Regions from separate parts of the Rahnella aceris genome, predicted to be linked through region 1. Evidence: predicted binding sites of a transcription regulator. Region 1 holds the regulator's gene; the other holds the start of a gene.

Region 1 (7,773 bases):
GCAAACAAAGCTGTTAATAGCTGGTTAAATAATGGAATTGAAGCAGACGGTGCTATTTCTTCTTGCAGAGATTTGGCTTTCAATTAATTCTGCGGCAAACTGAACGGAGTGACGTTTTAATACAACAGATTCAAACATTGAGGAAAAGGCTATGTTTACCGGAATTGTACAGGGAACCGGCACGGTCGTATCGATCGACGAGAAACCCAATTTCCGTACCCATGTTGTTCGTTTACCTGAAGATATGCTGGATAACCTGCAACTCGGCGCATCGGTATCACACAACGGTTGCTGCCTGACGGTGACTGAAGTGAACGGTGACCTGGTGAGTTTTGATCTGATGAAAGAAACCCTGCGCCTGACAAATCTGGGCGAACTGAAAGAGGGCGACTCAGTTAATCTGGAACGTGCAGCGCGTTTTAATGATGAAATTGGCGGACATTTAATGTCTGGTCATATTATTTGTACGGCGGAAGTGGCAAAAATCCTGACGTCAGAAAATAACCGTCAGATCTGGTTCCGTATGCCGCATGAAGATTTGATGAAATATGTATTACATAAAGGTTATATCGGGATCGACGGTATTAGTCTCACCATCGGTGAAGTGACCCGCACCCGTTTCTGTGTACATTTAATTCCGGAAACCTTGCAACGCACAACGCTGGGCACGAAACGTCTGGGCGACAAAATTAATATCGAAATCGATCCGCAAACTCAGGCGATTGTCGATACGGTCGAACGCGTATTAGCCAGTCGTGAAGCGGCGATCGCTACGGCACAGGCGATGATCGATAAAGCCGAATAAGTTATCTCAGACCCTTTATTGACATAAAAAAACCGGACATTCAGTGTCCGGTTTTTTATTAGCTAACGCATACAACCATCAGCGTGGTACGCGCATTCCGCCATCAACGCCTTGCGGGCTAAAGACGACTTGCCACAACTGAATGTCCCGGGCGCGGAAAGCACCGGCGCAGGCATTCAGGTAGTAGGTGAACATGCGGTGGAAACGTTCACCGTATTTTTCCGCCAGTTCCGGCCAGTGTTTCTGGAAGCGTTCATTCCACGCCATCAGCGTGCGGTCATAATCAGCGCCGATATTGTGCCAGTCTTCCATTACAAATAATGACTCACTGGTTTGTGCAATTTGTTGAACCGACGGCAGGCAACCGTTGGGGAAGATGTATTTATCAATCCACGGATCGACATTAAGGTCTGTTTTATTAGAACCGATGGTGTGCAGCAGGAAAATGCCGTCAGGTTTGATATTGCGTTTGGCGACATTAAAATAGGTCTGATAATTTTTCGGACCCACATGCTCAAACATTCCGACAGAAACAATGCGGTCAAACTGATCATTAAGGTCACGGTAATCCTGCAGCAGGATTGTGACATCCAGCCCTTCACAGCGTTTTTGAGCCAGTTTTTGTTGTTCAGCAGAAATCGTGACACCCACAACGCTCACGCCATAATTTCTTGCCGCAAACTCTGATAATCCACCCCAGCCGCAACCGATATCCAGCAAGCGCTGTCCCGGTTTTAATTGCAGCTTGTCACAGATCATTTTGAGTTTTGCTTCCTGTGCTTCTTCAAGCGTAGTGGCCTCTTTCCAGTAGCCGCAGGAATATTGCATGTACGGGTCGAGCATCAGAGTAAATAAATCATTCCCCAGATCATAATGCTCTTTGCCAACAATCCACGCCCGTTTGCGGGATTGCAGATTGGTCAGGCGTGCTGCGGCGACACGTAAAGTATCTTTAAAATGGTGGGGGAGTTTACTTTCCAAACCGGCACGAATAACGCGCTGGAAAAAGATATCCAGACGGTCGCATTCCCACCAACCGTCCATATAACTTTCACCGAGGCCCAGAGAACCTTCCTGTAAAACACGCTTAAAGAAGTCAGTGTTTTTTACTTTAAGGTCGAAAGGACGATTACCGTTTACCTGAATATCTGCCATCGCCAGCATTTCACTGGCGATCCGGTACCACTGATTGTCCTGAATGCTTTGATCTTCTATACACGATGAACTCATAGCTTCTCCATCACTTTCTCTTCTGACTTATTAACCTGCCGGGAAAAGCAAAGGCTATTTTTGCAGGTCTTTATGAGAACAGACGACTAGCGCCTCGCCCGATATTCGACACCAACAGAGGAAATTAAGAAGAACGCCTGCGCGCCGTAAGACGTGCAGGAAAATCATCCTTGAAAAAGTACAAAAAAATAAGTGTGACACTGTCCGCGCGTCTGGCTTAAGTATGTGATAAAAGTTTTGTAAAAGTGCTATTTTATTTGGTTTTGTTGAGTATAGGCTCGCTGGCAGGCATTCTCAATAGTTAATCGTGATGAATGAAAATGCCCGTTAAGTGACTGTTACATCAGGGTATTATCACTATTAATTAGCATGCCTTGTCTGAGCTTCCTGCTCTGATTCCTGTCCATTGTCTTGCGGGCTTTCATGCTGCAAAGAGAGCCAGCGGCCCAAAACTACCAACAATAGTGTAGACAGCATGATCGTGACTGTCGCCATGAGCGGATGCACAATAAATGCGGAAACCAGCAAGCTGGCAAGGAAGCACAGCCCGAGCTGCAGCGTATTTTGCAATGCTGCCGCCTTGCCTGTATTAGCAGGAAACGGCATTAATGCATTTGCGACAACAATTGGGTAGGTTGCACCATTCACCAAAGCCATCAGACAGAAAGGGATCAGCAGGCTAATCAGCCCGGCATCCGTGAACATGGCAACACAGAACAAAGTCACCATACTGACGCCGTAACCCGCCAGTAACCATGGCAGAATTTTATTACCGTCCAGCTTGCTGATCACAACACGGCAACCAAAACCACCAAGCAGGAAAGCAATAGTCTGCGGGACATAGCTCAGCCCGATGGCACCGGGTGAATAACCCATGTCGCTCAGGATAAACGGTGAACCCGTTAACCACGCAAAGAATCCGGCTGAACAGGCGGCATAAATCATGACATTCCCGCTGTAAACAGGCGATTTCAGTAACGTCGCAAACCCTGTTTTATCAGCCTTCGCTTGTTTTGCCGGTTTATTCTCACGCAGAGTCAGCGTCGTCAGCACCAGGACGACGGCGACTGCGGTCAGCAGAGCAAAAATGGCTTCCCAGTCAAAATGATTGAGTACCCACGCACCAAGTAATGGTGCCAGTGCCGGAGAAAGAGCCACTAACGGCATAATGCTGGCGAAGGTTTTTTTCGCCACATCGGCAGAGAAACGGTCAACAACGATTGCCTGCCAGGTGACTGCGGCGGCACAAACGCCCATCGCCTGTAAGAAGCGCAGGGCCAGAAGGGCGCGTACATTCTCAACCCAGATAACGCCCAGACAACCGACCGCAAACAGTGTCAGACCAAGAAGCAATACCGGTTTACGGCCGATCCTGTCTGACAACGGCCCCCATAACAACTGACCGAGAGCAAATCCGCCGAGAAAAATGCTCAGACTTGCGCTGATCATCCCGGGGCTGGTCATCAGACTGGTTTGCATGGCGCTGAACGCAGGCAGATACATATCAGTGGCTAAAAAGCCCAGCATGCTCAGTCCCGCGAGATAGAGCATAAATCCAAAGGAGGGTTTCATTATCGTCTCATTAATTTATTTATTGCAGATGATGTGATGCAGATTACATACCGGAGGCGGAGTTTAACGCTTTGATAACAGGCTTGTGAAACGCTAATATTTGCACTCTGCTATCAAAAATATTGAAGGCTGAATTATGTGGTCAGAATACGCCCTTGAAGTGGTAGATGCCGTGGCAAGAACAGGTAGTTTTAGTGCGGCAGCGCAAGATTTGCACCGCGTACCTTCTGCTATCAGCTATACCGTCCGTCAGCTTGAGCAGTGGCTGGCCGTGCCGTTGTTTGAACGTCGCCATCGTGACGTGGTACTGACGCCTGCGGGAAAGGTTTTTGTCGATGAAGCGCGGATTCTGACAAAAAAAATGATAGCCACGCGCCGGCAGTGTCAGCAGGTGGCGAACGGCTGGCGCGGCGAATTACGTGTGGCGGTTGACCGGATTGTAAAACCCGCACGGACACGGCGTCTGGTGCTCGATTTCTACCGCCATTTTGCGGACACCGAACTCATTATTCACTCAGAAGTGTTTAATGGTGTCTGGGATGCGCTGGTTGACGGGCGGGCAGACGTGGCGATCGGTGCTACACGCGCGATACCGGTTGGCGGGGGCTTCAGTTTTCGTGACATGGGATTTATGGACTGGCATTGCGTCGTCAGCCCGCAACATCCGCTGGCTCAGTTATCCGGCGCGCTGAATGATGATGAGTTGCGGCCTTATCCTGCACTCTGTCTGGAAGACACCTCCCGGACATTGCCTAAGCGGGATACATGGACGCTTGATAACCAGCGGCGGCTGGTCGTGCCAGACTGGACCTGTGCGCTGGAATGCCTGACCGAAGGCTTATGCGTGGGTATGATGCCGGTTCATCGCGTCACGCCGTGGATAGAACAGAAAAAGTTGCAGGTGCTGACGCTGGAAAATACGTTTCCCGACAGCCCGTGTTGCCTGACGTGGGATCAAAGCAATCCGTCACCCTCGCTGGCCTGGTTGCTGGAATATATGGGCGATACAGAAACCATGAATCAGGAATGGCTGCGTGATTAGAAAAAAACGCCTGCATCTGCAGGCGTTCGATATCTGTTAACGGCGGTAATCGCGGTACGGACCATCGGCTACGGAACGGCGTTCGACCAGTTTCGGATGCACCTCAATGGTCTGAGACTCTTCACGCTTACTGACAATTCTGTCCAGCAACATGGTAAAGGCCATTTCACCCAGACGTTCTTTCGGCTGATGCACGGTTGTCAGCGCGGGGGAGAAGTAACGGGCGTTACGCACATTGTCGTAACCGATCACGGAAATATCCTGAGGAACGCGCAGGCCCAGTTCGTCTGCGGCACAGATTGCGCCCATTGCCATCACATCGCCACCACAGAATACGGCAGTCGGGCGGTGCTTCTGCATCAGAATTTTATGCATCGCCTGATAGCCCGATTCCGGCTCGAAATCGCCCTGAACCACCCATTCGTCACGCAGCGGAATATTGGCTTCAGTCAGTGCTTTCACAAAACCCTGGAAGCGGCCACCGCCGGTATTACGTGCCAGTTGGCCCGGGATCACCCCAATATCACGATGACCGCGTTCAATCAGATAACGCCCGGCCATGTAACCCCCTTCGAAAGCATTATCAATAATGCTGTCGGTGAAGTTCTTACGCGCTTCGCCCCAGTCCATGACCACCATTGGGATCGAACGGTGCTCCTCGAGCATATTGAGCAACTCATCAGGATATTCCGCGCACATCACCAGCAAGCCATCGACGCGTTTTTGCGCCAGCATTTGCAGGTAGGCTTGTTGTTTTTCCAGATTATTATGCGAGTTACACAAAATCAGCGTATAGCCTTTGGAGAAGCAGCTGTTTTCTACGGCTTCAATCACTTCGGCAAAATAGGGCGCTTCGCTGGAGGTGGCAAGCAGACCGATCGTTTTGGTGTTATTGACCTTCAGACTGCGGGCTACAGCACTCGGCGAGTAATGTAACTCTTTGATTGCAAGGAGAACCGCTTCTTTGGTTTCTTCGGCGACGAAACGTGTTTTATTGATGACGTGCGACACGGTTGTAGTGGAAACGCCAGCGCGCTTTGCGACATCTTTAATCGTTGCCATGTAAACAATGACTCCTGAACTCACGTGTTTCAGCACGTTAGCATTATGTTAATCGTTTGCTTGCGTGGATCTCACTGCTGGCTTCTAAAAGGGCAGTGAAATCGTTGGGTGGATTCTTCAGAATGAGGCGTGAAATGCTCTCGGGTGAAATCAACCGGCACACAGGCGTGTTAACCGACAATTTTCTCTTATAATGCAGGAAAGTGGAAGTAAAATTCTCAGGGATACATTGTCATTCAGCACAAGATTTTAAATGTTAATTATGCGAAAATGCGTTGGCACACAATTAGTGTGGCTTAAAAAATGCCACAATTTGATCCGAAAGGGGGGTTTGATGGACAGCAACCTGAAATTATCGTTGATCACCACGGTATGCGCTTTGCTTATGATTATCGCTTTCAGTTTCACTGCGGTGATGAACTGATTCAGTAAGTGATCCGCCATAAAAAAGGGCGATTCCTGTTACAGGAATCGCCCTTTTCAATTTTACGCAGTGGCCGTTACCGCCGATACTCTTCCCTGCAGAAACTCTTCGTTAAATGCTATTCAATGGCTGATTAGCGAAACTTCAGACTTAACGAATTGTTTATTATCGGATCGTTTTCGGCGTCATTACCCGGCGTGCACCCACATAATGATCTTGCCAGTAATCGTCGCCGAGAGAGGTGATTTTAATGTCTTCGCCCGTTCTTGGAGACTGAATAAACTTGCCGTTCCCCACGTAAACACCAACATGGTCTGCTGCGCCGCGGTTATTGATTCTGAAGAACACCAGATCACCGCTTTCAAGTTCGCCGCGTTTAACCGGAGCCGCATCGCGCAGGTGATACATTTCATTCGCTGTGCGTGGCATTTTAATACGGATCAAATCTTTGTAGGCGTAATAGACTAAGCCGCTGCAATCAAAACCGGTATTCGGCGAGGTTCCGCCCCAGCGATACGGTTTTCCTACCTGATGCATCAGTTTGGTCATCGCCGTTTGCTGGGCATGCTGATAGCGTTTTTTATGCGTTGCACTTAGCGTAATCGGTTTGCTGTCTTCTTCGGGCTTTTTACCTTTACGGTGCCGGCCATACGCTTCTTTTTTACTGACCCTTTCCGTGCTGTTTTTCGCGAGTGAACGGGTTTTGGCGTGTTTCACTGTTTTGCTTTCGGCCCGCGTGGTCTTCAGTGTCTTTTCTTTTTTACTTTCGGCCCGGGTCGTTTTGACACTTTTCTCCGTCGTGGTCTTTCGTTTAGCCAGTTCGGTACTTTTAACTTTCTTCTTCGAATTCTTGTCCTGAATTTTTTGTTCTGTCACTGGCGCGATTTTAGTTTTTTTACTGGTTTTCGCGGCCACCGTTTTTCGCTTTCGCCGTTCTTCAGGTGCAGCCTGATTAACATGGCTTTTACGCTGATCGGCAGAAACACGTGTCTGCGGCGATGCATGTGCCATATTCAGAAATAGCTGGGTAAAGAGCAGCACAAAAAGCGTGAACAGTAAGCGCATAGCTTCGTTACCATGAGTGGTAGGTTAAACATCAGGGATGTCAGAGTATTGCCTAAAAGAACCTGACAAAAAAGCACGAATTGACTCGATTCTAGATCATATTGTGAGAAAAAGTTAATGGCTTTTTTTATGTCGAAATAACCGCCATTTTTAGTCAAAAAAATAACCACTTTTCATGGTGTTAATATTTGAGTTAAAGAATGGAATTTTGCAAATCTGGCGTTATCGGTGAACGCCAAAAATGTTATTCTCAATGAATGTTTAAAGATGTGAGCCTGAGCGCACACATTAAAGATTGTTAAACAAAATGCCAGTATTGAGAAAGACCCCACAAAAAATGGCGTTTTTATCTGATGGCTGCCATCGTTACAATAGAAGGTATTGTGATTGCGCACCGTCTCTTTATGCTGCGCGTGAAGAGTAATGATCGTGACAGCCTGTACCGGCTTGAGGAAGCAAGAAATGACCACTCCAACAATTGAAAAAATTCAGAAGCAAGTTTCTGAAAACCCGATTCTGCTGTACATGAAAGGTTCGCCGAAACTGCCAAGCTGTGGTTTCTCCGCTCAGGCT
Region 2 (7,773 bases), 1.5 Mb from region 1:
GCCTATCACCACGGAGCTGATCAGTAACCACAAGGTGATCGCCAGACCGGTAAAACGGTAGCCATCGCTGTAGAGCAGAGACATACCGTACTGTTGTAAAATTTCGATCATAGATCAGCCCTCTTCACACCCAGCGAATAACGGCGATCAAGCCATACCAGCACGCCGTTCGACAGCGTGGTGAAAATCAGATAAACCACTCCCGCCACAATCGCAAAATAGAACGGCTGATAAGTGCCTTTCCCGGCCAGTTGCGTGGCTTTGACCACATCATTCAGACCCAGCAATGACACCAGCGCGGTGGCTTTGAGAATAACCTGCCAGTTGTTGGCAATACCCGGCAGTGCAAAGCGCATCATGGCCGGAAATAAAATTCGTCGGAAAATCTGTGAACCGCTGAACCCGAAAGCCGTCGCAGCTTCGATTTGTCCACGCGGGACCGCCATAAACGCACCACGGAACGTCTCAGTGAAATAAGCCCCGTAGATAAAGCCCAGCGTGATAATACCGGCGCTCATCGGATCGATATCAATTTGCGTCAATCCCAGTGATTCGGTGACGCTGTTAAGCGCAATCTGCAACCCGTAGAAAATCAATAACATTAATACCAGATCAGGTACGCCGCGAATAAGCGTGGTGTAGCAACCAAAAAAACCAGACACGATCCGGTTCTTTGACAGTTTCCCGCCCGCGCCGATTAACCCTATCACCAGCGCCAGAATGACTGACGAAATCGCCAGCTCCAGTGTCACTAACGTGCCCTGGATAATTACCTGGGAATACCCATACAGCATGGTTTTTTCCTGTCTTTAGTGGATCCCTGCGCAGACAAAAAGACGGCCAGCGTCAGAACCGCAGGGAGCGGCACACCGCCCCCTTTGGCACATCTCACGACGCGTATCAGCCGCCGTAAACATCAAAGTCGAAGTATTTTTTCGCCAGTTTGTCGTAAGTCCCGTCTTTACGCATGCTGTCAAATGCCTTATTCAGTGCGTCTTTCAGGTCAGTATCCGTCTTACGCAGACCCATGCCGGTGCCCACGCCGAAGAATTTATCGTCTTTAACTGACGGGCCAGCAAACGCGTAATCTTTACCTGCAGCCTGTTTCAGGAAGCCTTCGCTGCCTGCCACTTCATCCTGGAATGCCGCGTCAAGACGACCGGAAGCCAGATCCGCATAAATCAGATCCTGGTTCTGGTAAGCGACTACGTTGATGCCTTTTGGCTGCCACATCGCGTTGGCATAAGCTTCCTGAGTGGAACCCTGCAGAACGCCGACATTTTTACCTTTCAGCGCATCCAGAGTAGGCAGAACTTTAGAACCTTTAGGCGCGATCAGACGGGCGTTAGCGGCGTAAAGTTTCTCTGTGAAATCAATTTCCTGCTGGCGTTTTTCAGTGATGGATAATGAGGAAATAATCGCATCAATCTTTTTCGCTTTCAGGGACGGGATCAGCGCATCAAAATCACTTTCAACGTAAGTGCATTTAATGGCTGCACGTTTGCACATCTCGTTGGCCAGGTCGATATCAAAACCAACCAGCTTGCCGCTGGAGTCTTTTGATTCAAATGGGGCGTAAGTCGGATCAGTACCGATATTAATTGCTTTAGGCACGGCAGCAAATGCACTACCTGCACTGGCTAAGACCATAACCAGCGGGAGAACCTTGAACAACTTTTTCATACATTAGCCTCAGTGATTATTCATCTGTTGTGGTTGTGTGTGCGTGAATGAACGTCTTTTTATAGTTTGCTGAACGATGCAAATGGCTTTTTGCCAGATTTTCTCATGCACTTTTCGTGCCGTTTCTCCGCATCGCGACTTTCCGCAGCGAGAGAGTGAAAACCGGTCAAAAAAGCATCGGGATAATGAAAGTTTTCAAAGGTCTGAGGGAAGGATAGCTGAAGGGAGGTTTAACACTGCACCCCAATGAATCAAATTGTGATCATTGTTGGTGCAATGTAACTGAAGTGCGCGAAATGAGTGCGTATTGGGACGTGAAAGTTTAACGACTGCCCTGCCATCGAACAAATAAGTCTTCCGGCAGTTCGATATCAAACTGATCAATCACCCGGTTTACCGTCTGATCGATGATATCTTCCACCGAGGCCGGACGATGATAAAACGCCGGAACCGGCGGCATAATGACAGCACCCAGTTCAGCGGCCTGGGTCATCAGCCGTAAATGGCCGAGATGCAGCGGCGTTTCACGCACACACAACACCAGACGGCGGCGCTCTTTCAACACCACGTCGGCTGCACGGGTCAGCAAACCGTCGGTGTAACTGTTTACGATGCCGGAAAGCGTTTTGATCGAGCAGGGCAAAATCACCATTCCGGCAGTTTTAAAAGAACCGGAAGAAATGCTGGCCGCGATATCGCGGGAATCATGCACCACATCGGCCAGCGCATGAACGTCGCGTAGTGTGAGATCGGTTTCCAGTGTCATCGTCTGGCGGGCCGCATTGCTCATCACCAGATGTGTTTCGATATCAGGTACGCTCTGCAATACCTGCAAGAGCCTGACACCATAGATTGCGCCGCTGGCGCCGGAAATACCGACGATAAGTCGTTTCATGAACACTGCCTTAGAAAAATGAACCCGGACCCGGTGGTGCCAATACTGACATAAATTCAGGCATAAAAAAACGCGCCCGCCTGGTGTTCACCGGAGGGGCGCGTTTATGCGGATGTCAGCAACCGGCTAATCAGCCTTCGTTGTGCATCTCAAGGTTTTCAGCTTCCTGCTGGCCACGCAACGCCTGAGCGTCGTCATTGCGCAGGGCTTCGAGGTATTCCAGATAGTTCTGGTCAACGTCTTTGGTGACGTAAACACCATCGAAAACTGAACATTCGAATTTCTCGATATCCATATTGTCTTCTTTCACTGCGGCGATCAGGTCGCTCAGATCCTGGAAGATCAAGGCATCAGCACCAATTATCTGGTTGATTTCACTGACTTCACGGCCATGGGCAATCAGCTCGTTCGCGCTTGGCATATCGATACCGTACACGTTCGGGAAACGAATTTCCGGCGCCGCAGACGCCAGATAAACACGTCGTGCTCCGGCTTCACGCGCCATCTCAACAATCTGTTGAGAGGTGGTGCCACGCACGATGGAGTCATCCACCAGCAACACGTTTTTATCACGGAATTCAGCGCGGTTAGCATTCAGTTTACGGCGTACAGATTTACGGCGTTCCTGCTGGCCCGGCATGATAAAGGTACGGCCGACATAGCGGTTTTTCACAAATCCCTGACGGTACGGTTTATCCAGGATGCGGGCGATTTCCAGCGCGATATCGCAGGAGGTTTCCGGGATCGGGATCACCACGTCAATATCCAGGTCTTCCCATTCACGGGCAATTTTCGCGCCCAGCTTTTCACCCATACGAACACGGGCGCTGTAGACGGAAATTTTATCGATGAAGGAATCCGGACGCGCGAAATACACGTATTCGAACAGGCACGGATTGTACTGCGGGTTCTCGGCACACATACGGGTGAACAACTGACCTTTTTCGGTGATATACACCGCTTCACCCGGCGCAACGTCGCGCAGGAACTCAAAGCCCAGCGTATCGAGTGCCACACTCTCAGAAGCCACCATGTACTCATTACGGCCATCTTCCAGCGTACGTTTACCGATAACCAGCGGACGGATACCGTGCGGGTCACGGAACGCCAGCATGCCATGACCGATAATCATCGCCACACACGCGTAGGCACCACGGATTTTCAGATTCACTGCGGCAACCGCAGCAAAAATGTTGTCAGCTTCCAGCGGGTAATGCTGGAAACGATCCAGTTCACTCGCCAGGATATTGAGCAGAATCTCAGAATCGGACGTGGTGTTCACATGACGGCGCTGGCCTTCGAACAGGTTGCTGCGCAATTCGTGAGCATTGGTCAGGTTGCCGTTATGGGCAAGGGTAATGCCGAACGGAGAGTTGACGTAAAAGGGTTGAGCTTCTGAAGCGCTGGAACTGCCAGCCGTTGGGTAGCGCACATGGCCGATACCCATGTTGCCCTGTAAGCGTTGCATATGGCGGGCTTCGAAAACATCCTTCACCAGGCCATTCGCTTTACGTAAACGGAAGTTATTATTCGCGTCGATGGTGGTGATGCCTGCGGCATCCTGACCACGGTGTTGTAACACCGTTAACGCGTCATAAATCGACTGGTTTACCGGCATGAAACCGGCGATACCGACAATACCGCACATGTTGTCTTTTCCTCTTCAGCGCTGCCAAAACTAAATATGTTTTGGCAAGAAACTCGACGTGCTCTGCAGGTAGTCAAAGAACCACCTGATGATATAACTGAACTGTGGGATCAACTGGGATTGTTTCCAGTCTTCACTTTGCGAAAAACCGGTAAAAGTATCGAGGAAGAACAGCATCGCGGAGACAATTAACACCCCGCGCAGTGCGCCGAAGCACACACCTAACACCCTGTCAGTGCCGGACAACCCGGTTCTTTCAACCAGTGAACCAATCACATAGTTGACAATTGCACCTACGATCAACGTCGCGATGAACAAGATGGCAATTGCGATCCCGTTTCGAACTAACTCATCTTCGAAACGTGTGAAGTAGATGGCGAGGTAAGGGTAATAATGGCTGGCAACAAAAAAGGCGCAAGCCCAGGTTACCAGCGATAAAGCCTCACGAACAAAGCCACGGATCAAACTGACTAAAGCAGAAAATCCGATAACCGCAATAATGACGTAATCAATCCAGACCATTAACTATTCCAGTGTCTAATCCAGTCACATCTGCCCCGGCATCCAGTTCGCGGCGAATTCTAACAGAAAAAGAAAACGTTTGCGTAGGGGAAATCAGCCGGTCAGACAAATTAATAATAGCGATTAAAAAAACCTTAATCGCAGCATAAACCTATAAAAATCCAACCAGAGGATCTTATAGAAAAAGGGCACAAATCGCTTGTGCCCTCCGTGGTATTTTTTATGTTTTAACGACTCCCTCCCCTGCGAAGGGGAGGGTTGGGGTGGGGTATTAATGGCAACGTTGAATCTGGCGTTGCCCGCTAAACCCCCTCCCCGCCTCCCCCTTCGCAGGGGGAGGAGCAAAGTCAGTGTGCGGAGTAAGCGCGAACCTGCCCACCCAATCCGCTCAGCTGTTGCAGTTGCGGAAGTGACGCTTCGAGTTTCTGCTTCGAGGCATCCGGGCCGACGTACAGGCGCGTGATCTGCCCCTGTACCGGTGTTGCAGGCACTGTGTAAGCACGGAAACCAGACAACCGCAGATTCGCCACAATCTCATTGGCTTTGGCGGCATTTTTCAATGCGCCAAGCTGCACCACATAAGACTGCCCTGTCGGCGCTTTTTCTGCCGGCGCAGCCTTCGGCTGTTCAACCGGTTTTGGCTGTTCAGCAACGGCCTTCGGTTGTTCAACCGGTTTTGGCTGTTCAGCAACGGCCTTCGGTTGTTCAACCGGTTTTGGCTGTTCGACCGGCTTCGGTTTCACCGTTGGCTTCGCTTCCACCATCGGTTTCGGTTCGATCACTTTGGGTTTTTGAGGAGCAGGCTGCACCGTTTTTTTCTGCTCAGGCAGTGTGGTGACCGGCGGCGCTTCTATCGTGGTATTACCCGGCGCCACATTGCCATGATTGGCGGCGTTGGTGTTATTGGCAGGACTTGTATCGTCCTGTTCACCATTCATCATCTGATCGGCACCTTCCGGCGGCTGAGCAGGCAAAGATTGCGTGACCGGTGGCACCGAGTCCTGTTCCTCAACATCACCCGGTTTTGGCACCAATGGAATAGACGCAAATTCGTCTTCGTAATGCTTTTTCTTGCCGTCGAGTAAACCAGGCAAAATGATGACACCCAGTGCCACCAGAATGACCGTCCCGACCAGACGATTTTGAAACTTACTTGCCACTGGTTTTCCCCGTGTCTATAGCATCCATTACGTGAGCTACGGTATGGAACGAGCCGCAGACAATCACAATATCCTGAGGAGCCGCCTCCTGCATAGCCTGTTTCCAGGCAGACTCCACATCATCAAACTGGCGCGCCTGCGGCAGATGGACGGTCAGTTCTTCGACACTGGCTCCGCGCGGGCCTTCCAGCGGCGCGCAATACCATTCATCCACCTGCGGCGACAGGCAAGCCAGCGTACCGGCAATATCTTTGTCTTTCAACATTCCGACGACGGCACGCACTTTGCCACCCTTTCGCGGCTGTTCCGCCAGGCGTCCGGCCAGATACGCTGCCGCATGCGGATTATGCGCGACATCCAGGATCAGCCTTGGCGATTCACTCACCGTCTGGAAACGTCCCGGCAAAGCAGCGCGCTGTAAACCGCTGCGCAACGCGGCTTCAGGGATATCCAGTGTTGAATAATGCAGTGCAGCCAGCGCGGTCGCGGCGTTAGCCAGCGGTACATTCGGCAACGGTAAACCTTCCAGCACGTTAACCTCATTACCTTCTTCCCGCGCTGCCCAGCGCCACTGTCCGGCATCCGCAGAAAAATACCAGTTCACATCGCGGCGGTGTAAATCCGCATGTTTTTCCTGCGCAACCGCAGCAATGGATTGTGGCATATCCGGCTCACCAACCACGGCCGGTTTACCGGCGCGGAAAATACCGGCTTTTTCGCGGCCAATACTTTCGCGGTCAGATCCCAGCCAGTCGGTATGATCCAGCGCAATACTGGTGACGACAGCCACGCTGGCATCGACAATATTAGTCGCATCCAGACGACCGCCCAGCCCGACTTCAAGTATCACCACATCCAGCTTAGCCTGTTTAAACAGCTGCAACGCCGACAATGTGCCGTATTCAAAGTAGGTCAGCGAGAGATCGCCACGGCCAGCCTCCAGCCCCGCAAAAGATTCGCAATGCGCAGATTCCGCTAATTCTTCCCCCTGAATACGGACACGTTCAGTGTAGCGCACCAGATGCGGGGAGCTGTAAACGCCCACACGGTAACCCGCCGCCATCAGGATGGATTCCAGCGTCGCGCAGGTGGTGCCTTTACCATTGGTTCCGGCCACGGTGAAAACCAGCGGCGCTGGCGTCAGTAAGTCGAGTTTGGCGGCAACCGCTTTGACCCGGTCAAGGCCAAGCTCAATAGCCTGAGAGTGGAGATGTTCAAGATAATAAAGCCACGTGGCCAAAGGCGACGTGGCTTGGGGAATAAGTTGATTTTGCATGAGTCCCGTTCAACCTTGTCAGGTTCACTTCGACACTACATCACCAGACTGTGACAGCAGGCAATGCCCTCTTTGTCAGATCACACCAACAGAGTAAAAGCACGGCTGTCTGTTTTGCAGAAAAACAGTGTGGGCGGCACAACACGCGGTGGCCGCCCGAATAACTGACCGGCGTTTACCCTGTTCGATCAGGCATCCTGGTTGTCAGCGGCAGAACCGTTGACAGCAACATGGACGTCAGCCACTTTCGGCTCCGGTTGCCCGGTCAGTTTCGCCAGAACGCTGCCCAGTTTGGCGCGCATTTCCGGACGACGTACGATCATATCAATCGCACCTTTTTCGATCAGGAATTCACTGCGCTGGAAGCCCGGCGGCAGTTTTTCACGAACGGTTTGCTCGATAACACGTGGACCGGCAAAACCGATCAGCGCCTTCGGCTCCGCGACGTTAATGTCACCCAGCATTGCCAGACTGGCAGAAACACCGCCCATCGTAGGGTCAGTCAGTACAGAAATGTATGGCAGGCCACGTTCCTGTAACTTCGCCAGTGCTGCACTGGTTTTCGCCATCTGCATCAGCGACATCAGCG

The links. Region 1 encodes PurR, which represses purine synthesis genes. Its sites were predicted from a motif close to CANGCAAACGTTTGCNTG; they were not measured.
Region 2: the regulator PurR is predicted to act here: its motif matches at 4,817-4,834, upstream of cvpA (colicin V production protein).

The regions. Positions count from the first base shown of each region.
Region 1 covers NZ_JAADJV010000001.1:1,891,726-1,899,498, reverse strand. Annotated here, with positions in the region: gene GW591_RS08575 (riboflavin synthase) at 152-805, shown strand; gene cfa (cyclopropane fatty acyl phospholipid synthase) at 884-2,035, opposite strand; gene punC (purine nucleoside transporter PunC) at 2,396-3,607, opposite strand; gene punR (DNA-binding transcriptional activator PunR) at 3,744-4,649, shown strand; gene purR (HTH-type transcriptional repressor PurR) at 4,686-5,711, opposite strand; gene cydH (cytochrome bd-I oxidase subunit CydH) at 5,965-6,135, shown strand; gene GW591_RS08545 (C40 family peptidase) at 6,301-7,200, opposite strand; gene GW591_RS24190 (hypothetical protein) at 7,554-7,682, shown strand; gene GW591_RS08540 (Grx4 family monothiol glutaredoxin) at 7,663-7,773, shown strand, end outside.
Region 2 covers NZ_JAADJV010000001.1:350,992-358,764, reverse strand. Annotated here, with positions in the region: gene GW591_RS01790 (ABC transporter permease) at 1-111, opposite strand, end outside; gene GW591_RS01785 (histidine ABC transporter permease HisQ) at 108-794, opposite strand; gene argT (lysine/arginine/ornithine ABC transporter substrate-binding protein ArgT) at 901-1,683, opposite strand; gene GW591_RS01775 (UbiX family flavin prenyltransferase) at 2,006-2,578, opposite strand; gene purF (amidophosphoribosyltransferase) at 2,709-4,226, opposite strand; gene cvpA (colicin V production protein) at 4,257-4,748, opposite strand; gene dedD (cell division protein DedD) at 5,096-5,908, opposite strand; gene folC (bifunctional tetrahydrofolate synthase/dihydrofolate synthase) at 5,898-7,184, opposite strand; gene accD (acetyl-CoA carboxylase, carboxyltransferase subunit beta) at 7,373-7,773, opposite strand, start outside.